2 linked regions of the Metabacillus sp. B2-18 genome follow. The protein of the gene in region 2 interacts with the protein of the main gene of each other region in a pairwise test. Links are inferred from orthologs where the notes say so. Each region holds a gene or a part of one and is shown on either strand. Other genes may lie near its edges.

The links.
Region 1: the proteins of minD (region 2) and LPC09_RS17310 interact in binary tests that used the Bacillus subtilis proteins (3 or more experiments, as listed by UniProt). The link is inferred for Metabacillus sp. B2-18 from one-to-one orthologs.

What each region holds. Positions count from the first base shown.
Region 1 is NZ_CP088245.1:3,393,679-3,405,466, forward strand. What follows is about bases 8,894-11,788. They hold LPC09_RS17310 (CpsD/CapB family tyrosine-protein kinase), read right to left. Parts: upstream 10,743-11,788; coding sequence 10,044-10,742; downstream 8,894-10,043. Other genes in these bases: LPC09_RS17300 (IS110 family RNA-guided transposase), read right to left, coding at 8,894-9,056; LPC09_RS17305 (acetyltransferase), read right to left, coding at 9,317-9,976; LPC09_RS17315 (YveK family protein), read right to left, coding at 10,711-11,442. Outside these bases: LPC09_RS17260 (O-antigen translocase), read right to left, coding at 1-504; LPC09_RS17265 (type III PLP-dependent enzyme domain-containing protein), read right to left, coding at 540-1,853; LPC09_RS17270 (ATP-grasp domain-containing protein), read right to left, coding at 1,846-3,063; LPC09_RS17275 (DegT/DnrJ/EryC1/StrS family aminotransferase), read right to left, coding at 3,155-4,255; LPC09_RS17280 (GNAT family N-acetyltransferase), read right to left, coding at 4,300-5,259; LPC09_RS17285 (sugar 3,4-ketoisomerase), read right to left, coding at 5,264-5,683; rfbB (dTDP-glucose 4,6-dehydratase), read right to left, coding at 5,668-6,711; glucose-1-phosphate thymidylyltransferase RfbA, read right to left, coding at 6,708-7,610; more of LPC09_RS17300, read right to left, coding at 7,917-8,893. UniProt on the Bacillus subtilis protein: May be involved in the regulation of capsular polysaccharide biosynthesis. Autophosphorylates in vitro. Phosphorylates and activates in vitro two UDP-glucose dehydrogenases, YwqF and TuaD, as well as the DNA-binding proteins Ssb and SsbB.
Region 2 is NZ_CP088245.1:3,581,233-3,598,378, reverse strand. The notes cover bases 13,437-16,341. They hold minD (septum site-determining protein MinD), read left to right. Parts: upstream 13,437-14,439; coding sequence 14,440-15,243; downstream 15,244-16,341. Other genes in these bases: LPC09_RS18255 (M50 family metallopeptidase), read left to right, coding at 16,170-16,341; LPC09_RS18260 (M23 family metallopeptidase), read left to right, coding at 15,386-16,177; minC (septum site-determining protein MinC), read left to right, coding at 13,754-14,437; mreD (rod shape-determining protein MreD), read left to right, coding at 13,437-13,549. Outside these bases: LPC09_RS18345 (type IV pilus twitching motility protein PilT), read left to right, coding at 1-448; LPC09_RS18340 (type II secretion system F family protein), read left to right, coding at 448-1,656; LPC09_RS18335 (prepilin-type N-terminal cleavage/methylation domain-containing protein), read left to right, coding at 1,750-2,226; LPC09_RS18330 (prepilin peptidase), read left to right, coding at 2,307-3,080; type IV pilus biogenesis protein PilM, read left to right, coding at 3,096-4,091; LPC09_RS18320 (PilN domain-containing protein), read left to right, coding at 4,098-4,682; LPC09_RS18315 (pilus assembly protein PilO), read left to right, coding at 4,679-5,458; LPC09_RS18310 (SPOR domain-containing protein), read left to right, coding at 5,585-6,598; LPC09_RS18305 (Maf family protein), read left to right, coding at 6,783-7,352; ltrA (group II intron reverse transcriptase/maturase), read left to right, coding at 8,557-10,368; LPC09_RS18285 (rod shape-determining protein), read left to right, coding at 10,895-11,917; rod shape-determining protein MreC, read left to right, coding at 12,102-13,034; more of mreD, read left to right, coding at 13,031-13,436; more of LPC09_RS18255, read left to right, coding at 16,342-17,036; LPC09_RS18250 (Rne/Rng family ribonuclease), read left to right, coding at 17,112-17,146. UniProt on the Bacillus subtilis protein: ATPase required for the correct placement of the division site. Cell division inhibitors MinC and MinD act in concert to form an inhibitor capable of blocking formation of the polar Z ring septums.

The sequences.
Region 1 (11,788 bases), 180 kb from region 2 along the record:
GGTTAATAATGACGTTATTATAAGCGATAAAAGACTACTTGAGATATTTATAAAAATGAACAACTTTATTTTTTTTAGACCATTTATAATTGACAAGAACACCGTATTTAAGTTGATGAAAATCAATGTAATTCCTAGAAGCATAAATATTTTTTCATACTCTTCTGACTTTAAGATCCATGTTGAGAAATACGGACCTCCAAAAAAAATAATTCCTCCGACTATAATTGAAAATATAATTGTGATAATAAACCCTGCATTAATAACATCATTCCGTCTTTTATCATCACTTTCATTATATTCCGCTACATACTTTGTTACACCTGAGTTAATTGCCCCGTTTCCAATTGTGGTAACAAGAACAAGAAAATTTTGGAATTGACCTATTAAAGCAATTCCTGCTGGGCCAACATAACTCGCAATAATTTTATTAATTATTAAACTAGATAACATTTTAAAAATTGTTGATATTCCGGAAAGTAAACTAGTTTTTAGAAAGTTCATATTTTTACCTAATTTCTTATTAAAAATTATATTGCCTAGAAGCAATAAATTTCTTCATTAAAAAATTGTCTGAATGTCTCTTTTCTCCTCACTACACACATGTCGTTTTGATCGTATGCTAGAATAGCAGGTCTTTCTTTTATAAAGGGAGGATTAAACACAATTGTGTATGCTCCTACATTATCAAACATAATATAATCGTCCCTCTGTGGAATCTCTCCTATACAATTAGTAGCTAAGTAATCTTGCTCCATGCATGTATATCCAACAATATTATATTTTTGTTTACTGGGGTTATCTATCTTCTGTTGTTTTAAAATCTTCATTGGGAGATTCTTTTGATGTAACGTCGGTTTTATATTATGTGCACTACCATCAACTAAAACAAATACCTTATCTCTAATTTTTTTCACATCAATTACTCTAGTTACAAATACAAAAGCATTAGCAACCATAGATATTCCAGGTTCTAGAATCAATGTTGGTTTATTTTGATAATGACTAAATTCTTCATTCATGATCGCCCCCACTGCTTCAGCATATTCATCAAAAGTTGGTGCATGTTCTCTAAGAGATTTAGGAACCTCCCCAGAAATACCTCCGCCAATGTCTATATATTCTATATCAGTTAAATTATTTTCTTTTGCTGCTTTACACAGTCCTTGGGTAATTTTTGAATAAGTCTCAACACTTCTCTGTCTAGTGGAGAAATGAGCATGCAATCCCACAATTTTAACATTCTTCAATTGAGTTATTTCATTTATAGCATATTTTAAATTCCCATTTTCCACGCATATTCCAAATCTACTAATTTTATAATCATCTGTATGCAAATTAATACTGTTTTCCCAAATGTCAAAGTTTATTCGCAACCCTATTTTAACCTGTTTATTGGGGTTTCTATCACAATACTCTTTCACAAAATTAAATTCATAAATAGAATCTAAATTCACTTTACTTTCATTCTCTAAAGCATAATCGATATCCTCTTGACTTTTTAAGGGACCATTAAATACTATTCTTTTTGGATCAATTCCTATTTTTATAGCTAAGTCATATTCTAATCTTGAAACTACTTCGGAGTAGGCGCCACATCTTGATAATTCTTTACATAGATAAGGGAGATAGTTCGTTTTGTAAGAATATGCAATAATAAAATTATCATATTTTTTTTTAAAAGCATTATGAATTTTTTTGTAGTTTTCTTGGAGCTTTTTTACATCTAAAATAAAAAAAGATGAACCATAATCTTTCCTGAATTCAAATGACTTATCTACATTAAACAAATAATCTTCTATAGTAGTTTGAAATTCTAATTCTTTATTCTCATTTGTAGTTAAACTATACATAAATCTCCTCCTCAACTTGAACATTAATATATCGACCCATATTATGCATTTTATATCTTTGTTCTTCTAAAGAATCAAACTTTATAAAAATAAAACCAATTGCTTTATTTCCACTATTAAAAATGTCTATCTCGTCACCTTTATCTTTGTAAATGACTTTATATATAATTTTTTCTTTTATCTCATCAGAAAAATTAATATTTACTAATTTTCCTTTTTTTAGTGAGTGAATTGTATATGTAGAATAGTACCCCTCTTTTGGTGGTATAAAATTAAAACTCATTTCCTCATGATTACCTAATGCAGTTTCAACTGTTGCTTTTATAAAATCTATCCCAGTAATTGCTTTTAAAAATTCTGGAATTAAGTTCCCTCCATTCCTAGGGCCGATTTCTATGAAATAAACTTTATCGTTTTTCCCAAGTAACACTTCAAGATTCAAAGCACCATATTTTATATCTAACAATTTTAATATTCTGTTGAGTTCTTCACATACTATTTCCACTTTCTCTTGATTTATTAAAATAGGATAACTTTTCCCAACAGGAACATATGGATTTACCTCTGTATTTCTATGACAGTTTAAGAATCCACAGAATTCTAATTTTCCATCTTTGACAAATACATCTCCGCCAATTTGATAATCATGACTTCTTTCAATATACTCTTCAATGATTACTTCTTTTGATTTTGAATGAAAAGCTGCATTTTTAAAGGCACCTTCACATTCTTCTATTGAATCAATTCGAGATATCCCTTTACTCCCCGAAGAATCAATGGGTTTTACCATTAAAGGAAAATTAAATTGTTCTAGACCCTTCTTTGCTTCTTCGACTGTTTTATAGCTTTCTGCCTTTGGACAATGAAAACCATTTTTTTTTAAAAATTTTCTAAATAAGTCCTTTTGGACAAGAGTTAATACCGATTCAAACGGATTAGAAGGTAGATCCAATTTGTTTGCTACGTATGCAGCTGTTAAAGCGGCAGCATCACTAATATAGCCAATAATTCCGTCAATATGATTATCCTTAGCAACTTTCAAGACAGCTTCTTTATTATCTGTACTAACACAATGATACTCTTGTGAAAAGGGAATACCAGGGTTATCTGGAAGATAATCACAAAGTATAATGTAATATCCCTTCTCTTTAGCATATCTAATAACCGGTAATTGCTGTATAGAACCACCTAGAAACAAAATCTTTTTCATGGATTTGGCACCTCTAGTATCGAAAATTTTTAGCAACCTTATTTTAGATTGTTATAGACATTACAAAAGTTAGTTTTTACTTATTAATTATCTAGCTTAATTGAAAAGTATTAATAACTTCCACTATCCGCATTGTATCTTCTTTTGTTTGAACCGGAGAGATAGGTAAGCTTAGTACCTCATTATGAATTTGTTCCGAAATAGTATAACTGAGATCATTCCACTCCCTATAGGCTAATTGCTTATAAGGAGGAATAGGATAATGAATCAATGTTTGTATTTTTTGTTCTGTTAAGTACTTTTGAAGCTCTTCTCTTTCCTTGGTCCTTATGACAAACAAATGCCAAACATGAGATAACCCATCACTGTTTACAATCATTGGTAATGTGATATTTTTATTTTTTATATGTTCCATATAGTAGGATGCAATTTCTCTCCGTTTTTCATTATCATGATCTAAAGACTTCAGCTTCACACGCAAAATGGCCGCTTGAATTTCATCTAAGCGACTGTTTACTCCTTTATGAAGGTTTTCATATTTTACGTAAGAACCATAATTTCTTAATGCTCTGATTTTCTCAGCCAACTGAGAATCATTCGTAGTAATAGCACCACCATCTCCCAAAGCACCTAAATTCTTTCCAGGATAAAAGCTGAAACCAGCAGCATCTCCTAAATTCCCTGTTCTCTTGTTATGATAAACAGCTCCATGAGCTTGAGCAGCATCTTCTATTACTTTTAAATTATATTTTTTCGCAAGATGATTAATAGCTTCCATATTAGCCGCTTGCCCATATAAATGAACAGCCATGATTGCTTTTGTTCTCGATGTGATTTTTGCCTCTATTTTATCTGGATCCAGATTATAACTTTTTATATCGGGTTCAACTAATACTGGGATAGCTCCGTTAGCAGAAATAGATAAAATAGAAGCAATGTATGTATTTGAAGGAACAATCACTTGATCCCCAGAGCCAATTTCATATGCTCTTAAGATAAGTGTTAAAGCATCTAGTCCGTTGGCTACCCCAATACAATATTTTGTTCCACAGTACTCGGCAAACTCTTTTTCAAACAGTTCTAATTCCTCTCCAAGAATATACCAGCCACTGTTTATTACTTTATTGACGGCCTTCTCAATCTCAATTTGATAACTATTATTGACTGCTTTTAAATCTAAAAAGGTTAGCATTTTATATCTCCTTTATTTAACTAAGCTTAAATAATAACTCAATATCAATTAAGGTCATATTCAAAATATTGATAGACAACACCTCTTGCTCCAAAGCCTTGCTTTTGAAAGCTTAAACCTTCATTTAAAAAAAATCCCTGTTTTTCAACGGAAGTACCAAAGTCAAAATATCTAACATTTGAATATCTTTGATTTATTAAATAATCAAACAAAAAATCTAATGCAGAAATTTCTTTTCCTGATTGGTTTGCTGAAATATATTGCACATGAGCTACATTTTCAGTAATGTACATCAGGACTCCTGCCACGCATTCACCTTCCATATATACACTATAAAGCTCAATATTTTCTTTGAAGCGATTCTTTAGTTGAATTATTTCATTTAAAGTGTGTACAGGCTTTGTGTCATGTCTATATTCTAAATTTTCAGTTAATACTCTCCAAAAATCCTCGTAAGAATAGTCTTTTTTAATTTCTAAATTCCATTTTTTCGCTTTCTTTATACCTCTTTTTCTTAAAGTACTGAAAGGCAAGCAATTCTCCATTAGAATAGCTGATGAAATTCCACAACCAGTTAATTTAGCATTATGTCGAAACAAAGCATATTCATCCTCCTGAGCTGGTATACTCGAGTAGATATAAGGTATAGCTTTGTAAAATACTTTTTTTATATTTTTTTCTTCTCTTAAATATTGATTGAACCTATTAAAATAGATCATTACATCTTCTAGTTTTGTTTCAGGAAGTATTAAAAGCCCACCATACGTCAAGCCTTTGTGACTGTAAAAAAAATCCCCTTCTACATTACCGGGTAAAATCGCAACTATTTTATTTTTGGCATTTTTTAATATTAATGAACAATCATTAAACCTATCTAAGTGATAATGCATGTATTCTATCTTATGAAGAAATGTACCATTTTTTGACCTTTCAACAAAAGCATTCCAATCTTCTTTATCCTTTTCTTCAAACTCTTTAATAAATACCTCTTCCGAATTAATCAATTTATCATCCCTCAAAAACCTTATGTGTATTTTCAATCATCTGTAAAAAAACACCATAATCTCGAATATAATCAGCTTCATCATAATAGTCACTTGCTAGCACCATTAACACGCAATCCTCTGAAAAGTCATACATTTCACGCCACACCATTTTATTTACAATTAGTCCTTGGCTAGATTTATTTAACAGATGCTCCATTTTGGTTTCTCCATTATCTAGAACAACTCTACATGAACCACTCGTGCAAATAAGTACCTGCTTTAATTCTCTATGAGCATGAAACCCTCTTGGCAAATCATTGATGGTGTTGTAAATGTAATAAACTCTTTTTATTTCAAAGGGTATATTTTTAAGTGCTTCTAATGAAATTAACGAACCTCTATTATCTCCAATCACCGTAAAATTAATTAAGCAGTTGTCCATCTTCTTACTCCTGACTCAGTATATTTTTTGATATACCAATCCATTGTCTTTATTATACCGATATCAAAGGTATCTCTTGGTTTCCATCCGAGATCCTCTTCTATTTTGCTTGAATCAATTGCATATCGAAAATCATGTCCTGGTCGGTCTTGAACAAATTCAATTAAGTCTTTGTAACTACTTGTTTTCGGCATTATCCTATCAAGGTACAGGCAAATTGTATAGGCAATTTCCAGGTTGGTTCGCTCATTTTTACCACCAATTAAATACGTTTCTCCAGTCTTTCCTTTATGAAAGACAAGATCTATTGCTCTACAATGATCTTCTACGTAAAGCCAATCCCTAATATTTTGTCCATCCCCGTAAATAGGTAGCGGTTCTCCTTGTAAAGCTTTTCGAATCAGCGTAGGAATTAGCTTTTCATCATGTTGTTTCGGACCATAATTATTAGAACAATTAGATGTCACTACATTCATTCCATAAGTATGAAAATAACTTCTTACAATCATATCTGAACTGGCTTTACTTGCACTATAAGGACTGTTAGGAGCAAATGGTGTTCTTTCAGTAAAATATCCATCAGACCCTAAAGTACCATATACTTCATCTGTAGATATATGATGAAACCTTGATCGATCATAACCTTCTTTATATATAGATGTGTTTAACATCCAATGACTTCTTGCAGCTTCTAATAAATTAAGTGTTCCTAGTACATTTGTTTCTGTAAATGCAATAGGATTATTTATTGAATTGTCTACATGAGACTCTGCTGCAAAGTGTATGACATTTTGGATATCATAGTGTTTAAACAAATCTAGTAAAAACGACTGATTCCTAATGTCCCCTTTAATAAATTCATAGCGTTCATGTAATTGAATTTCTTGGAGATTCATAATATTACCTGCGTATGTTAACGCATCTAGATTAATAACATGATAATTGGGATATTTTTCTAATAAATAAGCGATAAAGTTTGAGCCAATAAATCCCGCTCCACCTGTAACTAATATATTATCTTTTTTCATAGGATACCAACCAGATTCCAAGTTGATTGCTTTGTTTCATTAGCAATATTCCATAAATAATTACCATATTCAGTTTTATTTAGTTGCCTTGCGAGATCAATCAGTTCTAATCTGTCAATATAACCCATTCGGTAAGAGATTTCTTCTAAACATGCCACTTTAAAACCTTGTCTCTTTTCAACTGTTTCAATAAAAAGCGAGGCCTCTAATAAAGAATTATGTGTTCCTGTATCCAACCAAGCAAAACCTCTACCTAACAATTCTACCTTTAATCTATTATTTTTCAGATAATACTTATTAATGTCAGTTATTTCTAATTCCCCCCGTATTGAAGGTGAAATGTTTTTTGCAATTTCCACTACCTCATTATCATAAAAATATAATCCTGTTACTGCAAAATCTGACTTTGGATTCTCGGGTTTTTCCTCAATGGATATGGCATTAAAATCTTGATCAAATTCCACTACACCAAAACGCTCAGGATCTTTTACGCGATAACCAAATACAGTTGCACCCTCTTTACGACTTGCAGCCCTTTGTAAAACAGCTGTAAAACCAGGACCAAAATAAATATTGTCACCAAGAATTAGTGCCACACTCTCTTTAGCAATAAACTCTTCTCCAATGATAAAGGCTTCAGCTAAGCCGTTAGGCTCCTTCTGAATTTTATATGTTAAGTTAATACCTAAAGAGCTACCATCTCCAAGTAACTGTATGAATCTTGGCAGATCTTCAGGGGTCGAAATAATTAATATTTCTTTTATGCCTGCTAACATTAAAACGGAAAGTGGGTAGTAAATCATTGGTTTATCAAATATAGGAAGCATTTGTTTCGAAATCGCTCTTGTAAGCGGGTACAATCTTGTGCCACTTCCACCTGCTAAAATAATTCCTTTCAATTCAAATCACCACTCTTTTTTATTTAGAATCCTAAACTACCATGTTTAATGAAGAATTTTATATCCTTAAATTAATACTTCCCAATAAATTAGTATAAGCAGAAAAGATGAGGTAAAACTATTTTATTATTAATTAACGTAAACAAATTCCTATTTTGTTCAGTCTTTTTTTCTGTGAAAATAAATTACTTGTTTAAACTTGATCAACTTTGATTAAGCTATAGATAATTAAATTTGGCAATAGGAAAGCAGAGCTACCGTACCTTACGGTTTCTCGTTTAACTTTTCTATTTTTTGTCTATAATGCTAATTTGAAGTTAACTCCTGGTAGGGTTCTTTGTTCTGAAGCATATGATAGACAATCGTAAGCATTCGATGCCCTATGGCAACGAGTGCTTTTTTCTTTCCTCTTCTCGCAGCCAACGACCAATATTTGATTCCCAACCTTTTATTACGACTCCTTGAAACAGCCCATGCAGCTTCGCACAATGCAGATTTAATATGTGGATTTCCTCTAACCGTTCTTGTACTTTTTCTTTTTCCTGCACTTTCATGATTTCCAGGTGACAACCCTGCCCATGAAGCGAGATGTTTAGAAGTTGGAAACTGTCCCATATCTACTCCAATTTCTGCAATGATGACTGCTGCTGTATCTTTTTTAATACCCGGCATTGTGATTAGAAGTTGAACCTCTTCCTGATAATCTAGTAAAATTTCATCGATCCTTTTCTCAATATCGGATATTAACGTTTCTAGATAGGTAATATGCATCCAGGATTGTTTAATTAGAAAAAGTTGATGGTCATTTAATGTACCGAATAATGAATCAGTAATCAATTGTTTTTTATGAGCCATTCTTCCATGTATCTTTTTTTCAACTTCTTCCTGATCAATAAAACCTTCAAATATTAGTTGTTCTAAGAGTTTCCTTCCTGAAACACCAAATACATCTGAAATAACTGTACTTAATTTAATGTTTGAAGTCTCTAACACTTTTTGAATTCGGTTCTTCTCAGATGTCATGTGCCCAATCCATTTCTTTCTAAGCCGTGTCAAATCTCGTAGATTTCGAAAGTCTTCTGGAGGGACAAAGCTTTTTTCAATTAGTCCATGTCTTAATAATTTGGCTATCCATTCTGCGTCCGAAACATCTGTCTTCCGACCTGGAACGTTTTTAATTCTTTGTGCATTAGCCAAAGTAATGTCAAAAAAATCTTCTAAGATGTTGTAAACTGGTTTCCAATAAACTCCCGTACTTTCCATTGCAATATGAGTAACTTCTTTTTCTTCTAACCATTTAAGAAGACGAAATAAATCCTTGGTTAAAGTTGGGAAAGTTTCAATCACTTTTTCCATATCAGTTTCTGAATCACCTAGTAATACACAAGCAACAATGGTTTCTGAGTGAACATCCAAACCGGCACAACATTTGTGTAAAGTCTCCACTTTATTCACCTTCGATAAGATTATTCCACAAACAGTGGAATGAATTTGAAATTAGACATTTTTCTGTTCGTAGTCATCTCTTAGAAAGAGAGCTAACAATAGGTTGTACACCAAATTCATTCCAACAGTTTTATTTACAGGGTAAAACCACCAATAAAAGACACGTTATATACTCACTGTTTGTGGTATCTACATTATGGGAGAGGGGAACCATTTTCATTCCTAGGTTGAGAGCGAAAGATCATAATTGTTTTATTTGCTTAAATACTAATTTGATTACTCTTTAACTTAGACAATTTAGAATAGTTAGCTTTATACAAATCATGTTGATTTGTATTCCTATTAATGTAACATCCTGCTCCAATTAACGTATAATTAGCAATTACTAACCCATCACGTAATGTAGCATTAACACCGATAAAACAGTTATCTCTAATAGTAACATTTCCACTAATTACTACATGTGAAGTAATAAAATTATTATTTCCTATTTCTGTATGATGTCCAATATGATTTCCACTCCACAAGACATTATTTTCACCAATTTCTACAAAAGGCTGAATATTATTATTTTCAAGTATAAAACAATGTTCACCTACCTTGACATTACTAGAAATATTGGCTTTAGTACTTATATAGCTCGCTAAACGAAACCCTTTTTCCTTCGCTTCTTTAATTTTACTCTCTCTAACCTCATTCATCTTTGTATAGGTTAAAGCAGCAAAAAAATAAACATCATCAGTAGATAATTGATTTTCGATGTTCTCGAAATTGTATACTGGGAGTCCACAATATTCATTACAACCAATGTACCCTGCATCCACCGTAAATCCCACTACTTCATAATCTGAATCCATTGTAAAAAAATAATGAGCTAACTCTGCTGTCTTCCCGGTTCCAAAGATAACCAACTTCTTCATAAATTCCCCCCCTAAATTATCTGTAAAGTAAAGATACATATTTGAGGCTAAATTGCTGATTTTTTGATTAATTGTACCTTCCATAGTAATTAGTCTCAGTATACTTAACTCCATTTTCGACGACACCAATCAATCGAGATTCAGCTTTTTCTAAAAGCTCTTTTGCTTTTTGTGCTTTATCTTTCTTAGTCTTTCCACGTTTCACCACCATAACAATACCATCACATTTATTTGCAATAATTTGCGGATCTGTAACAGTAATAACGGGTGGTGTATCAATAACAACGTAATCGAAAGTCGCTTTTAGTTCTTTGATTACTGACTCCATAGCCTTTGAGTCTAATAGTTCTGAAGGGTTCGGAGGAATGGGACCACATGTTAATATGTCAAGGTCTGGAACGTAGGTGCTACTAATTGCACCATTTAAGCTGATTTTCTTTGTTAATACACTTGTTAACCCATCGATATTACTAGAATTAAAAGTAAAATGAATAGAGGGTTTTCTTAAATCTGCATCAACAAGGACTACCTTCTTTCCCTGCTGTGCAAGAACAACTGCCAGGTTAGCAGCTGTCATAGATTTTCCTTCACCTGGTTCAGATGAAGTAATCATAATAGATTTAAGCTCTTTATCTACTGAGGAATACATAATACTGGTCCTAATATGCCGATATTGTTCAGTAATAGCCGTATTAGGATTACTATGTGCAATTAATTGAATTGTACTTTTCCCTCTATGCTTCAATTTTTGATTCAAGAGCTTCACCTCCTAGTGCCTTTGCTTTAGAACTTTTTTTATGAGAAACTTCTGGAATAGACCCTAAGACAGGGAGTCCAAGATATGATTCGATATCATGGCTATTTTTAAATGTATTATCTAGGTACTCCATTAAAAAAATTATTCCAAAGCTAATCATTAAGCCAATGACCAATGCAATAGTAACATTCAATACATGTTGTGGCTTTAAAGGTGTAGGGTTCTCATTTAGTTTAGCTTTCGCAAGAATACTAACGTTATCAACATTCATAATTCCAGTAACATTTTGTTGGAATGTTTCAGATACAGTATTTGCAATTTCGACTGCCTTTCTTGGATTTACATCTTCAACGAATATCGAAAAAACCTGCGAGTTTGCTTGACTGTTTATGGAGATATTACTATTTAGCTCCTCAACACTTTGTGATAGACTAAGTTTATCAATTACTTTGTCTAAAATTACAGGACTCTTTATAATATCGCTATAGGTATTAATTAAATCTACATTACTCCTTAATAAATTAGCATCTAACTGATTCTGCGTGTCTTTTTGATTTACTAGTAGTTGTGTAGATGCCTGATAAATTGGTGTTAATAAGAAAATTGAAATAGCACCACTAACTAGGGATGCAATTAAAGGAATAAGAACAATTAAGATCCAGCGTTTTTTTAGGGTATGAAACATAGCCCTTAAACTAATTTCATCCATTTTTTCCTCCACAAATATAGTCGTGTGAATCAAAACATTATATTTCACCTTTTTAATTGACCAAAAGAAATGTAGTATTTGATAATAAAAGGATTAAATATTAAGTTCTAGATATACAAGTTAAACTAGGGCATCTAACCCCTCCTCACATTACACTCTCGACAACTTGTGTCTAAGGTCAAAGATCATTAACCCACAGCATAACCGAGTACCTCCATTGACAATGGTAAGGAGATATCACCAAACTAGTATGTATAATTTTTTTCTTAATACTAACTGCTTACCACTACATCTCAATTATGTTCTCATTAAAGAACAAAACGATATACCTTTATTTAACTATATA
Region 2 (17,146 bases):
TCCAGATGTGATTTTAGTTGGAGAGCTTCGTGATTTAGAAACAATTCACACAGCAATAACGGCAGCAGAAACAGGACATCTTGTTCTTGGTACACTTCACACGTCGTCTGCTGCATCAACGGTTGATCGGATTATTGATGTGTTTCCGGCTAACCAGCAGCCACAAATTCGACTTCAGCTAGCTTCGGTGTTAGTTGGAGTTATTTCACAAAGACTTTTCCCGACTGTTGATAAATCAGGGCGCCGTGCTGTTACAGAAATCCTATTGAATAATTCGGCAGTTGCCAGCATAATACGTAATGAAAAAACATACCAAATTCCGAGCGTGATTCAAACAAGCCGGGCACAAGGAATGAGAACCTTTGAAAGCTCTCTTTCAGAATATGTTAAAGCAGGAATTATTTCTTCTGAAGCAGCTTTACCATACAAACAAGGGACGACAGATTAATGGCAAAATTTAAATATGAAGGTCGTGACCGTACAGGTAAAAAGTCAGGAAAAGTAACTGCCAATTCAAAGCGTGAAGCTGTTATGAAACTGAGTGAACTAGGAATAAGAATAACAAATATTGAGGAAATACCAGAAACACTGCTAACAAAGGATATAGCGATTGGTAATCCTGTAAAGCTTCAGGAATTTGTTATTTATCTTAGACAATTTTCCACTTTGTTACGAGCAGGTGTGACGATAGTAGATGCAACAAATATCTTAGCGAAGCAAACTAGTAGTAAACCGTTACGTAAAGCATTAGAGCAAATGGAAGATGATTTAAAATCCGGACAAGCCTTATCTGTTGCAGCAGCAAAGCATAAACGGATATTTTCTTCGATGTTTGTGAATATGATTAAAGCTGGTGAAGCAAGCGGTAGTATGGAAGAAACGCTGGATCGACTTGCTGTTCAGTATGAAAAACAGCATCGTACAAAGCAAAAAATTCAATCTGCTTTGGCCTATCCAATGGCGGTTGCAATTGTTGCTGTTGTTGTTGTAATCTTTTTACTAGTTTCTGTTGTTCCTACCTTCGTTTCCATGTTTGAAGGGTTTGGAGCACAGTTACCCGCTATTACATTGTTTGTCTTAAACTCTAGTATTTTTATGCAGGAATATTGGTATATTGTTGTCTTGTTTTTTGTTGCTGTTTTTTCAACCTTTTATGCGTTACGTAAAAATAAGCAAACAAAGTATTATTTAGATGTTGTTGCCCTTCGTATGCCGATCTTTGGAAGCATGATACAAAAGGCTGTATTAGCAAGAATGACAAGAACACTCAGTTCGTTATTTTCAAGCTCTGTGCCGATTCTTCAGTCATTATTAATTGTCGAGAAAATCGTTGAAAATGAAGTGGTGGCAAAGGTGATCGCTAATTCTCGTGTTTCCTTGGAAAATGGTTTGTCATTAACTGAACCAATGAAAAAGCACTGGGCATTCCCACCGCTTGTTACTCAAATGATTGCCATTGGAGAAGAAACTGGTTCACTAGATGAAATGCTTGGAAAAGTAGCGGACTTTTATGAAGAAGAAGTAGAAAATAGTACAGACCGACTAAAGTCACTAATTGAGCCGTTAATGATTGTTTTATTAGCAGGAATAGTTGGTACGATTGTCATAGCTATTATTGTTCCAATGTTTGACATATTTAACCATGTGCAGATGTAAATTTACAATATTTTTATATTCACTACCTAAACAATTGATGTATAATTAACATAGATTTAGGGAATTAGAACTAAGCTTTTAGGAGGAAAAGAAATGTTAAAAAAACTTATGAAAAATGAGCGCGGATTGACTTTAATCGAGCTTTTAGCGGTAGTTGTAATCTTAGGGATTATTGCTGCGATTGCGATTCCGGCGATTGGTGGGATGATTGCGAATTCTAAGGCTGATGCTCATATTGCTAACGCTAAGCAAATAGCTAATTCAGCGAGGTTATATGTGACAACTGACAACATAACAGTAGACACGACTGGTACATCAGTTGATATTTCAACTTTAATTTCTAAAGGACATTTAGAAGATAATATTAAAGATCCAAATGGGACTGGTAATGCAAAATATGATCCTACAAATACTAAAGTTATTATAAAGAAAACAGCTAATAATAATTATCAATATTTTGTTAAACTACAAGCCGCAGCTAGTGGTCAAACAGCTGGTAAAGAATATACAGATCAAACTGTATCTGGTGGTAAAGATGTTAATGATTTAGTAAGAACAGATATAAAATAGAGTAATGATAGGAAGATAGATAGTTCTTAATAAAAGGACTATCTATCTTTCTATTGAAAGGAAAGGGAGGAGCCCATTTAATGTTAATCACAACGATCCTACACACCTACATCTTCATACTAGGCGCAACACTAGGCTCCTTTTTCAACGTAGTCGGACTACGTGTCCCAATAAAGAAATCCATCGCATACCCAAGCTCAGCATGCCCAGTATGTGATAAAAAACTATCACCAATTGAACTTATTCCAATATTGTCATACGTACTGCAAATGGGTAAATGCAAAAACTGCCAAACGTCTATTTCACCATTTTATCCATCTATGGAACTACTAACAGCGATTCTTTTTACGATTTCACCGCTTTTGGTGGGATGGTCAAAAGAATTGATTATAGCATGGTCACTTATTTCACTTTGCATGATTGTTACCGTATCAGATTTGAAATATATGATTATTCCTGATAAGGTGAATTTGTTTTTTCTTGTTTTATTTTTTATTGAGAGAATGTTCATACGTACTGAACCATGGTGGGATCCAATTGCGGGTCTAATTGTTGGGACTCTTGTGCCTCTCGTTATTATTTTGGTCAGTCGAGGTGGTATGGGTGGCGGAGATATGAAGCTTTTAGCTGTTTTTGGTGTTGTGCTTGGCTGGAAACTTGTGCTCCTAACCTTTTTTATCGCCACATTAGTTGGTACCATAGTAGGAGTAGTTGGGATGCTGACAGGTAGTGTGAAAAAGGGCAAACCTTTCCCTTTTGGTCCATTTCTAGTTATCGGTGCTTTGGTGGCATATTTCTTTGGTTCTGAACTTATCTCGCTATACATGACTACATTCTTTTCTTACTTATATTAAGAAGGGGTTTTTATAATGGCTCTTCCTTTATTTAGACAAACTAAACATTCTATTAACTTATATATATCAAATTATTCCATTCAACTGCTTGAGCTTAAAAGCACAGATCCACTTGTTGTGAACCATTTTGTTGAAACGTATTTACCTGAAGGAATTGTCGTTGACGGGCAGATTAAGGATGCAGATAAGCTTGCGATGATTTTGGATCAGTGTATGAGTGACTGGGGAATAAAACGTAAACAGGTACGATTTATTACTCCAGATGCATTCGTCAGTGTTCGGAAAGTGAAGGTACCAGCAGATTTAAAAGATGATGAAATAAAAGGCTATCTTTATTTAGAGCTTGGAAACAATATTCATCTTCCTTTTGAAGAGCCTGTATTTGACTTTGTGCCTCTGCAAGAAACAGAGACTGAAAAGGAAATTCTTCTCTTTGCAGCACCAGAGGCTATGATTAAGCAATACACAGAACTGCTTGATGATTTGAAGCTAGAAGCAATTGCTGCAGATTTATCGGCACTTTCTAATTACAGATTGCTTTATAACAAACAGCATGTGAAAAGTAAAGATAACACATTGCTAGTGGAAGTAAAGCTTGACTCGGTAAACTTTAGTATTTTTGAAGATTGTAAGCCAATTTTTACACGTCATTTGCCGTTAGAGGGAATGTTGAAAAAATGGTCGTACAAACTTGAGCCGGAAACGCAATTATACTATCAATATGAATGTAAAGAACCTGAAGAGCTTTCTCTTCAATTTCGGGATGTAGTGAAAGAAATTGAAAAAATCATCAATTTCTATCGTTTTAGTCTTCATCAAGGAGATCACCAAATTACACATATTGAATTATTAGGTGATAACCCGTATATACATGAATTACAGAAGGACTTAAAAGAACTGGGAACATCCATTACTATTTCTCTTTTCAAAGATCGTGTATACACACATAAAAACATAGCTGTTCCCGCTAAGTTTCATACTGTGCTTGGATTAGCATTAAAAGAGGTGTAAAACATCATGTTAGCGGAAATTAATTTACTCCCACAAAAACAGCAACGAAATTACACCAATCTCCTTGTTATCTTAATTGTGGCCATCATGATACTCTGTGCAACGCTGACTATTTTTTCATTACTGAACAAGAAAAATGAACAAATAGCTCAATTAGAACAAGAATATGATACAGCTCAGCAGCAGACAACTGTACTGCAGCAGCAAGCAAGTCAAAGTACTGATTCCGATGCCGTATCAGATTTGGAAAAAGCCATTCAATGGTCTGAAGAATATCCAGTAGATTTTGTTCCTTTATTAAATGAATTAACAAAACAGCTACCTGAAAAAGGGTATTTCTATCAAATGGATTACTTGGATAGCTCTTCACTGGAATTGATTGTACAGTTTGAGTCATCTAGTGAAACAGCCTATTATTTAAAAAGACTTAAAGAATCTGACTTATTAAAAGAAGTGAAATTACTAACAGTAGAAACGGTACCAATTGATGTAGCAGAAGAAGATTCTGTTCCGCGATATCTCGCTGGGTATAAACTGCTTACTGACAGAGCTGCCCTAAAGGCTTTTAAAGAGGAGGACAGTGAAGAATGATTGAATGGAGAAAAAAACATACAATAATCATCGTCCTTACACTTGTTCTATCTTCTCTTGTTGTTTATTTTTCTTATTTACTTTTAATAAAACCAAAAGCTCAACAAATAGAGAGCCTGCAAAGTCAAATTGAAACGGAGAATACACTTATTCAAACTTTGCAAAAGTCTAGTTCTGGATCAAATATTAATGAAGCGATGCTTTCTGCAGTTGAATTACAAAAAATTCTGCCTGTTAGTCCGTTTGAAGAGCAATTTCTTCTAGACTTAGAAAAGGCGGAGACCATTTCGAACAGCATGATTACGTCGTTAACCTTTCAAGAAGGAGAGCAGGTCACTGCTGAAGAAGATGGGGATGAGCTTGTTGAAGCATATGACGAGAAACTAGATCCTGATGCAGAGAATGAGGGTAATGAAGAAGCCTCTGAAGAAGTAGAAACAGAGCCAATGCCGCAAGGATTAGAAAAGTTAACGGTTGAGTTAACCGTAACATCTCCAAGCTATTATGAATTAGAGGATTTTATCCGAATTTTGGAAAACTCTAAAAGAATTACACAAATTGAATCTGTATCAGTAGAAGGAAATCCTGAATTCGTTCATCTGCTTGAAGATAGTGAAGAAACTGATTATGAATACAATGTTGTTGTTTCGACGTTTTATTTACCTAGTTTGGAAGAGTTACGAGAACAGCTACCACCAATTTTTACGCCTGAGCCAAGTGACAAACAAAATCCTTTTACAAATGCGATTGAAGAAGAAGACGAAGATCGATCATAGCATTTTAAAAAAAATGACGAAAAAAATTAAGGATGAGACGACAAATGTCTTGTTCTTTTTTTTTATCCTTCTGTTAGCATTAGATCATTATGAGTGGTCGTGTTTTCAAAGAAGGGTGGTAGGCATATGGACAAGCAGACCTCAGACACAGTAAAAATCAAAATAAATGGTAAAGATCGTCCTGTGTCAGATAAAGAATCAAAAAACGAAGAATATCAAATATCGTCATGGGAAGAGAAGCTACAAGCTGAAAAAGAAATGGCTTCTGCTAAAAAAGAAGAAGAAGATTTTCCTTGGCTTTTGCCTGATGAAGATGACAGTATTTTTGAAGATGACCCTAAGGTAGTAACTCCTAAGAAAAAGAAAATTTTATCAAATTCAACAGTTGCACCTTTTGTTTATTCGAAAAAAGCAAAAAGCAAAAGTAATTTTGTCACATTTCCTTTAAAACAAATGTTCACAGTGATTCTTATGGCTATTTTTCTAGGAGTTGGATTTGGTTATATTGCATTAAACTTTTTATCTAATAAAGATATGCCAGAAGCGTCTGTTCCTACGGTTGTCACAAATGACACACCTGATGCAGCTTCAACCGAGGGTGGTAATACAGAGGAGCCAGCAGCAGCTTCAACCTCTACAGCTACTCTTCAGCTTTACGTTGTACAAGGTGGGATCTTTTCAACGAAAGAGGGAGCAGATACAGTTTCGTCTACTATAAAAAATAAAGGGTTGGCTTCTACAGTGATTGAGGCAGATGGATCTTTCACTGTTTTAGCTGGTATTGGGAAAGAGAAAGCCGAAACAGAAGCCTTAAACAATCTATATAAACAGAACTCGTTTAATGATTTTTGGGGAGGAAAGCAGTTATCCCTTTCTATTGCAACTACAAAGACCCCTGATCAATGGGTAAGCTCAATTGTTACTTTATCTTCACTAGCTTCTCAAGCAACAAACGGGCAAAGTGTGAATCAAGATGAAGTATCAGCTGTTGAGTCACAATTAAAAGAGATTGAAACTGCGAACGACACAGAAAAGTCTTTACTTAGCAAGCTCTCAGAAGCTGCTGCAAATGTTAAAGCTAATAAAGGCTGGGAGGCTCAGCAAGAGATTTTAGAGGTTGTTGCAAGCTTACAATCGTAGAATAAGAGACTGATAAAAGATATTTTTACTCTTTTATCAGTCTTTTTTTTATACAACTTGTTATTTGAGCAATCACTAAAATTCGACACTTTAAAATTTAATATTACAAAATTGTCCTAAAAAAAATCCTTTGGTAAGATATAGAAGTATCTTCTAATCTGAAACGAAGAAAGGATGTTTTGACATGAAAAAAAACCTCATTTTAGCTTCAGCTTCTCCCCGTAGAAAAGAACTTCTAGAGCTTCTCCAACTTCCTTTTGAAGTGATTGCCAGTGAGGTGGAGGAGGTTGTTGACGAGAAGCTCAGTCCTGCCGAAATGGTTCAATCATTGGCTGAGCAAAAAGCCAAAAGTGTAGCCGAAAATGTTTCAAATGCTTTTGTTATTGGATCAGACACGCTTGTTGTTTATGAAGGAAAAATGCTAGGTAAGCCTAAGGACTTCTCTGAAGCCGTGCAAATGCTTAAAATGCTTTCAGGAAAAACACATGAGGTGTATACCGGAGTATGTCTTATAAACAACGATGATGTGCGTTGTTTTTCTGAAAAAACGAGCGTAACGATTTATTCTTTAACAGATAAGGAAATTGATGAATATGTTCAAACAGGTGAGCCAATGGACAAAGCAGGTGCATACGGAATTCAAGGGTATGGATCATTGCTTGTAAAGGAAATACATGGTGATTATTATTCAGTAGTTGGTCTGCCGATCGCTAGAACAAAAAGAGAGCTTGTTGCAGCGGGGTTCACATGGTAAGAGGAAAATTGTAAATCATTTTGTGGCATAAAAAGGTAACAAAGGAAACATTCTATTACACATAGAGAAAAGAATGAACAGAGCAGAAAGGGAAATGAAGGAGGATAAATGGAAACATCAACTTTTAAAATCCGGGATTTCCCTCAAGATGAACGACCGAGAGAACGCTTGTTAAACGAAGGTCCAGATAAACTTTCTAATCAGGAACTATTAGCCATTTTGTTACGAACAGGCACAAAGAAAGAATCTGTACTAGATTTGTCACAAAAACTGTTAAAGCATTTTGAAGGCTTAAGAATGTTAAAAGACGCATCTGTTGAGGAGATCACGACAATTTCAGGGATTGGAACGGCTAAGGCCGTCCAAATATTAGCTGCTCTTGAACTTGGTCGCAGATTCAACCGTTTAACTTATGAAGATCGTTATGTTATACGCTCTCCGCAAGATGGTGCAAATTATGTGATGGAAGAAATGCGCTTTTTAAGTCAAGAACACTTTGTTTGTCTATACTTGAATACAAAAAATCAAGTGCTTCATAAACAAACCGTGTTTATCGGCAGTCTTAACGCATCGATTGTACATCCGAGGGAGGTTGTGCGCCCATAAGGACATTTAGAAAATCTGCATTAGCAAAGCAGTAGGGAAATATCACATTCTTTACCCTATCATCAGCCAACTTATCCGTAAGGGAAACCAAGCGGGGAGTGTAGCATGTTGGAAAAGCCATAAGTTGTCTAGTTACCAAGGCACGACTGAATGGCGAGATGAAATTCATAGATAAGGATGAAAGCTGAATTGCTTGAATGATAGCTCAAGGAGGACTACGGGGACCTTCAGCGGGAGGTAACGATTTACGCTGTGCGAAGTATGCATGTTTCTTAAAAACTTCGAGAAATATGAAGTGATACTGCTTTGTCCATCTTCTATATGGAAGAAACGAGTGAAAATCATATCCGAAACTATGAAATGCTATGTTTCTATATGTCTAAATGGGGATTGCCTAAGTCAGAACGCTGTAAATACAGCTATGCATAATGTCCAATTGGATGAAAAATTTCAAGCTGAAAGGCAAGAAAGATGATGCTGAATATCTGATATGGCAACGGAGCTCTCGTAGTAGTCCGAGATAGGGAAAGCCTATTACATGGCGAAGGGGAGCAGTTTATCTAGTTTAATACCAAATTGGGAAGGAGCGTGAGGCTCTATGAGAAATCCAAAAGTAGTGTTAAACAGTCTAACTTCCAAAGCTCAAAATAAAACGTACGTATTTGAACGGTTGTATCGAAATTTGTATAATACCGAGTTTTATCTAGCAGCCTATGCCAAACTCTATTCGAATAAAGGAAGCAATACAAAAGGTGTCAATAATGACACTATTGATGGAATAAGCTTAGAAAGAATCGAGCGTTTGATTGAAAAATTAAAAGAGCAGTCTTATCAACCAAAACCAGCGCGCAGAACATATATCCCTAAGAAAAATGGAAAGCCACGACCTTTGGGTATCCCGACTTTTGAGGATAAATTAGTGCAAGAAGTTGTTCGGAGCATTTTAGAAAGTATTTATGAGCCACAATTCTCAAATCATTCGCATGGTTTTCGACCAAATCGTAGCTGTCACACGGCTTTAAAAGAAATACGTAACACGTTTACAGGTACGAGATGGTTTATTGAGGGTGATATAAAAGGTTTCTTTGACAATATCGACCATCATGTATTAATTGGGCTTTTACGAAAACGTATCAGGGACGAGAAATTAATTAATTTAATTTGGAAATTCCTTAGAGCAGGTTATGTAGAAGAATGGACTTTTCACAAAACTTACAGTGGAACCCCTCAGGGTGGCATAATTAGTCCGTTATTATCGAATATTTATCTGCATGAATTAGATAAATATGTAGAACAATATGCACTGGACTATAACAAAGGTAAAAAGCGCAGACATAATCTTATCTATCATAACGTAGCATCAAAGATTAATCATAGTAAAAGTAAAAATAAACGTGATTGGGAACGGTTAACTGAAGAAGAAAAAGCTGAAAGGCTTAGAAAATTAAAAGCTCTATATAAAGAGTTACAAAGCCATGAGAGCAAAGACCTCTTTGACCCGAACTACCGTCGAATGAAATATGTGAGATACGCTGATGATTTTATTATCGGGGTTATTGGCAGTAATAAAGAAGCTGAACAAATCAAGAAGGATTTAACAGATTACCTAGCAGATAAACTCAAATTAGAATTAAGTGCTGAAAAAACGTTGATAACAAATAGTAAGACAAACGCTAGATTTCTAGGATACGACATTCGAGTAGCAAGAGATTGGCAAAGAATGAAAATGTCAAATGGTACGAAAAAGCGAAAGTTCAACTATCAAACGAAGCTATTCGTACCACATGAGAAATATATCAAAAAACTCATCAATTTAGGTGCATTAAAAATTGGCAGCAACAATGGGTGGAAACCTGTTCATCGTCCGTATCTAGTGCATAACGATGACCTTGAAATTCTTCGTACGTATAATGCGGAAATTGAAGGATTATATCATTATTTTCGTCTAGCAAGCAATGTGCATGTACTTCAATCTTTCCGTCAAACAATGAAATACAGCATGATTAAAACGTATGCCAGTAAATATAAAAGTACCGTTAGTAAAATCATTACAGAATTTTCGATAAACGGGAAATTCGGTATACATTATAAAACGAAGGATGGTCCTAAAATTGCCTTTTTTACGGAACAACGAATGGAAAAGAACTCGGAAATCAATAAACAATCAGTCGATATAATTGAAAATACGTTACTTTACGGTGGCAGAACAAGCCTCATTGAACGCCTCTTAGCTGAAAAGTGTGAATGGTGTGGTGCAGAAAATGTTCCATTAGAAATGCATCATGTCAATAAACTTAAAGATTTAAAAGGTAAGAAACGATGGGAACAAACCATGATTGCAAGAAATCGCAAGACGATTGCCATGTGTGTAAAATGCCACCATGACTTACACAATGGAAAGTTAGATTGATAAATGGAAAGCCGTATACTCTGAGAGGAGTACGTACGGTTTGGAGGGGAGTTCTTGGAAACCTACTTAGGCAACTAAGCAAGGCGCCGGGTTCTTACCCTACTTTAAGGAAGCTTTAAAAAGATCTGCAGCTTCTTTAATATGCATCCATAATCATCCTTCTGGTGACCCGTCACCGAGTAGAGAAGACATTGAGGTAACAAAACGGTTATCAGAATGTGGAAAGGTGTTAGGCATAGAACTTTTGGACCATCTTATCATTGGTGAACAAAAATTTGTTAGTCTGAAAGAAAAAGGCTACATGTAATACTTTTTTTTTTGAGCAATTACGATATAATAAGTCTTATGGGTTTTTTAGGGTCACCAAAAAAGCTCATGTTTTTATGGAAGATGAAGAAAAGTTACGAAAAAGAACTCACTTGTTAGTAACGAGCAAGCTAACCTCAAAAAGAAGAAAGTTGCATTCTGTCAATTTTCATAAAAATAAGCAAAAGCATATTTCGTTTCAGAAAGGAAGATACACCCTATGTTCGGTATTGGTACAAGAGACCTTGGAATAGATTTGGGGACTGCAAACACACTTGTGTTTGTTAAAGGAAGAGGAATTGTTGTTAGGGAGCCATCTGTAGTTGCTCTGCAAACAGACACAAAGCAAATTGTTGCCGTTGGTAATGATGCAAAAAACATGATCGGACGTACGCCAGGAAATGTCGTTGCCCTTCGACCAATGAAGGATGGCGTTATTGCGGATTATGAAACAACAGCAACAATGATGAAGTATTATATTAAGCAAGCAACGAAAACAAAAGGTGTTTTCTCAAGAAAGCCTTATGTTATGGTTTGTGTTCCTTCAGGTATAACAGCGGTAGAGGAAAGAGCAGTTATTGATGCAACAAGACAAGCAGGTGCCCGTGATGCTTATACAATAGAAGAGCCATTTGCTGCTGCTATCGGTGCAAATCTGCCTGTTTGGGAACCAACAGGTAGTATGGTTGTTGATATTGGTGGAGGAACGACGGAAGTAGCCATTATTTCACTAGGTGGAATTGTTACAAGTCAATCAATTCGTGTTGCCGGTGATGAAATGGATGAGGCTATTACTACATACATTCGCAAAACATATAACTTAATGATTGGTGATCGTACGGCTGAAGCGATCAAAGTAGAAATTGGTTCAGCAGGTTCTCCTGATGGCGTGGAAAACATGGATATTCGTGGACGTGACTTATTAACAGGATTACCGAAAACAATTGAGATTACGGCTGAGGAAATTGCCGAAGCCCTAAAAGACACGGTTTATATGATTGTTGATTCAGTGAAAAATACATTGGAAAAAACTCCACCAGAGCTTGCTGCGGATATTATGGATCGTGGAATTGTGTTAACAGGAGGGGGAGCCCTTCTTCGCAACCTTGATAAGGTGATTGGTGAAGAAACGAATATGCCGGTATTAATTGCAGAAGATCCGTTAGATTGTGTTGCAATCGGAACAGGTAAAGCTTTAGAGCATATTCATTTGTTTAAAAATAAAGCTAGAGACAGTCGTTAACTTTTGTAAGCAATAGTTTTATAAATCAGGCTGGTACTGACTCGCAGTGCTGGCTCTGTTTTATGTTAGTAAGAAGAATAAGATTCTCCTGCAATAATAGGATAAAAAAGACAAAGGTTTTCGCCATTCTACTTGGCGCTAAGCCGAGTTTTTCTACTAAATTAGAAATAAGAGGGTGTTCATCATGCCACAGTTTTTTCTAAATAAACGCCTTATCTTGTTACTAGTAAGTGTGATCGTTTTAGTGGCATTGATTGGTTTTTCTTTAAAAGATAATCGAGAGCTATCATGGCCGGAACAATTTTTGCAAGACACCGTAAGTGTTTTTCAATCAATTTTTCATAAGCCTGCAACATACGTATCAAACTTCTTTGAAAATGTGAACGATTTAAAAAATACGTATGAAGAAAATGAGCTACTAAAAAGTAGACTTGATGAATATATGCAGCTTGAAGCTGATTTACAAGAGTACAAAATTGAAAATGAAAAACTAAAGGCTGAGCTTGGAAAGGTTGCCGATTTAAGGGATTATAATCCAATATTTTCAGCTGTTATAGGTCGAAATCCAGATAAATGGTATGACTATGTATCCATTGATAAAGGAGAACAAGACGGGGTTGAGCCGAACATGGCTGTTGTCACAGCACAGGGACTGGTTGGGAAAGTAAAATCAACCTCTCAATTCACATCGACTGTACAACTTTTAAGTGCAACAGATTTGAAAAATCGAATATCAGCTGAGGTGCAACCACTGCCAGTAGCAGATGGTGATGAAAAAGAAAACGACACAACTAAAAATAATGAGAAAATTACAGGGTTAATTGAAGGTTATGACGAAGAAAAAGGAGCCCTTCTGCTTCGTCGAATTGAATCAAATGTTAAGCTTGTGGAAGGTCAAAAAGTCATAACAGCAGGCATAGGAGGAGTTTTCCCTGGAGGAATTCTTATTGGGGAGATTACCGAAGTAGAGCCTGATTCTTATGGGTTGGAACAAATGGCCTATGTAAAGCCTGCAGCTAATTTTTACGATATTGACCGGGTATGGGTAGCGAAGCGAAACGCAGCATCAGAAGATCCGGTGGAAGCATTGGCTGAAGAGGAGGAGGAGGAATCTTGAGACGTTTCATTCTTCCTTTTCTTGTCTTTTTTTCTTTTATAAGTGAAAGCATCTTTGCACATTTAGTTTCACTTTCATTTATATCCGAAGATTATATATTTGTTCCGAGATTTATTTTAATTTTTGTCATTTTCATAACTGTATACTTAAATCGTACCCAAGGTATGTTATTTGGCTTTATATTTGGACTTTTACACGATATTATTTATATTGAAGTCATGGGAATTTATCTTTTTGCATACGGATTCTTGGCCTATCTTATATCAAAGGCAATGAAGGTACTACATGGACACGTATTAATTGTATTATTTCTTACTCTCTTAGCTATATCTGTGCTTGAATACTATGTTTATGGAATTAACTATTTAATTGATGCAACAAAAATGTCTCTCTATGATTTTACAACGTTAAGGTTACTTCCAACCTTGGCAATGAATCTTGTTGTTGCTGGTTTATTTATTTATCCATTAAAAACATTTTTAACGAAATTAAAGTTGGCAGAGTCAGAGGATTAAGATTAACTGGCAATGAGGTTCCTATAACATTCAATATAAAATGAATGATATGATTACATTAGAAAAACTCGGCTTATTATCAAGTTCTATGGCAAAAGTCTTAGTTTTTCATATACTATCTTTCCTAAAATCTTATATTATTTGATAGTATAAAAAGGATTTAGAGCATTTCTGTCGAATAGTAAAATCGTTGAGGTGAACGTCATGAAGGTCCAAAAACAGCAATATGTTACGATAAAAGGCACTAAAGATGGCTTAACGTTACATCTCGATGATTCATGTTCTTTTGACCAATTGCTCCAGGAGCTTGAGGAAATGCTGTCTTTAAAGCAATATGTTCAACAAGGCGGTCCGGTTATTGGAGTTAATGTAAAGGTTGGAAATCGTTTCATAGATAAGAATCAGCGAGAAAAACTAGAATCGGTTATTAAGCAGAAGCGGAATCTTTTGGTAGAGTCAATTGATAGTAATGTTATGACGAAGGATGAGGCACTAAGATTAAAAAGAGAGACGGAGATCGTTTCTATTACGAAAATTGTGCGCTCCGGTCAAGTTCTTAAGGTGAATGGAGATCTACTGCTAATAGGTGATGTGAATCCAGGTGGAACAGTAAGTGCCACTGGGAATATTTTTGTTCTAGGAGCGTTAAGAGGTATTGCGCATGCTGGTGTAAATGGAAATCAACAAGCTGTAATTGCTGCTTCAATAATGAAGCCAACACAGCTGCGCATCGGTGAGGTTATTAATCGGGCTCCAGATCATATACCAAACGAAGGTAATGAGATGGAATGTGCTTATATTAATGAAGACGAAGAAATGGTAATTGAGAGATTACAGCAACTTACTCATCTACGACCGAATTTAACGAGGTTTGAAGGGGGAATCTAACAATGGGTGAAGCAATTGTCATTACCTCAGGTAAAGGTGGCGTTGGTAAGACAACGACATCGGCAAATATTGGGACAGCTTTAGCTATATTAGGCAAACGAGTTTGTCTAGTAGATACAGACATCGGTCTTCGAAACCTGGATGTTGTAATGGGGCTTGAGAACCGAATTATTTATGATTTAGTAGATGTGGTTGAAGGTCGTTGTAAAATGCATCAGGCACTTGTAAAGGACAAGCGTTTTGAGGATTTACTATATTTATTACCTGCTGCGCAAACAAGTGATAAAACGGCTGTTAAACCGGAACAAATGAAAAAGCTCATTAATGAATTAAAACAAGATTATGATTATATCGTTATTGACTGTCCTGCTGGCATCGAACAAGGATATAAAAATGCGGTGGCCGGTGCGGATAAAGCAATTGTTGTTACAACACCTGAAATTTCAGCTGTTCGTGATGCAGACCGAATTATTGGGTTACTAGAACAAGAAGAAATTGAACCACCTAAACTTATTGTTAATCGAATTCGCAACCATTTAGTGAAAAATGGAGATATGCTTGATGTAGATGAAATAGTGACACATTTATCGATTGATTTAATCGGCATTGTCGCTGATGATGATGATGTTATTAAGGCATCTAACAATGGTGAGCCGATTGCGATGAATCCAGATAACCGTGCAGCAATTGCCTACAGAAATATTGCTCGTCGAATTCTTGGAGAATCCGTCCCATTACAATCTTTAGAAGATCAAAATAAAGGGATGTTTGTAAAACTAAAAAAATTCTTCGGTGTACGAGTTTAAATACTAGATTTATAGATTAAATGACTGGTGTCTTAATTCTAACCATTTTACAATGGTGAATTTTGATACCGGTCATTTTTTGTTCATATCCTGGCAGGACAAGGCATACACTTGTACAAACTTGCTAAAAGGATGGATGGGGATGAGTCATCGAGCGGATGAAGTAAGAAAAAGAATTGCAAAGCGGAAACGCGAAAAAGGTTTATCAAATGGAAATAGTCACGAACCAAGTCGTACCTCCTTATTTATAAGTGATGAAGAGCGATATGGTGGTATTTATTCTCCTCCTACATATGAGGGGGGACCTGGCAAGCCAAACGGAGGACACCCACTCTTTCGAACAGAAGTATTTATGTTTAAGATCTTATTTTCTGCTATATTGGTTCTTGTCACAGCGATTGTCTTTAAAAATGGAGCACCGATGTTTGATCAAGCTAAATCGGTAATCAATTATTCACTTGAGGAAGAGTTTCAATTTGCGACTGTATCTAAATGGTATCAAGATCAGTTTGGAGAACCACTAGCTTTATTTCAACCAAAGGACGAAAACAAAACAGAGACAGAGAACGATACTCAAATGGTACAACTTGCTGTACCGGCCTCAGGTAAGGTGTTAGAGTCATTTAAAGACAATGGACAAGGAATAATGGTGGAAACGAATCGACCATCTGTTGAAGCGATGAATGAGGGGATTATCATCGAAGCTGGCGAAAAAGATCAAACAGGGCTTACGATTGTTCTTCAACATGCTGATGGCACAAAGTCATGGTATGGAAACTTAGATAAAGTGGATGTTGCTCTTTATGACTATGTTGAAAAAGGTAAGGAGTTAGGTAAAATAAAACTTTCTGAAAATCAAAAAGGAACGTATTATTTTGCGATTAAAAAGGGCGATGCATTTATAGACCCAATTCAGGTGATTCAATTTGAGTAAATATCTTTCACTTCTACAAAAAATTCATATACATCCTTTGTTATGGGTCATGATTGCTATTAGTATCGTTACTGCAAATTTCAAACCCCTCTTCTTTTTAATGATTATTATTTTTGTACATGAAATGGGCCATGCAATAAGTGCTCATTTTTTTTCTTGGAGGATAAAAAATATTATGCTTCTCCCATTTGGTGGGGTTGCCGAGGTTGATGAACATGGTAATCGCTCATTAAAAGAAGAGTTTATTGTGGTGCTTGCAGGTCCTATCCAGCATCTTTGGCTTCAAGGTACAGTTTTTCTATTGTATTTTTTCGGGTTCGTAAACCCGGATGATTATCAACTGTTTTCGTTTTATAATATGACCATTCTTCTTTTTAATTTATTACCAATCTGGCCCCTTGATGGCGGAAAGCTGTTATTTATTTTATTCTCAAATTTTTGGTCATATCAAAAAGCCCACTTTCATATGATGATTTCTTCTCTTATCTTTTTAGGATTATACGTAGTGAGTACGGTGTTGTTTTCACCAACACATCTTAATATGTGGATCATTACTACTTTCCTTATTTATAGTTTGTATCATGAACATAAAAACAGAATGTACAGTTGTCTACGATTTTTAATGGAAAGATATTATGGAAAACAGGCATCAATTAATCATATAAAGCCAATTGTTGTGGAAGAAAATGAGCTCATTTATGATGTGCTTCTTCAATTTCAAAGAGGCTGTAAGCACTTAATAATTGTTGAAAGAGATGGCGTGAAGATTTCTCAAATGGATGAAAATGAGTTACTGCATGCTTATTTTGCTGATAAATTAACAGATTCAAAAATAGGTGATCTTGTGTATGCCTATTAATTCTCTTGTCCATGTTATGGTATAGTAAAATTACACTTACGTTGAATTTAAGTTAGAGAAAGAGAGTTCATAACTGTGAGAAGAATAATCATAAATGAAAAAACAAAAGA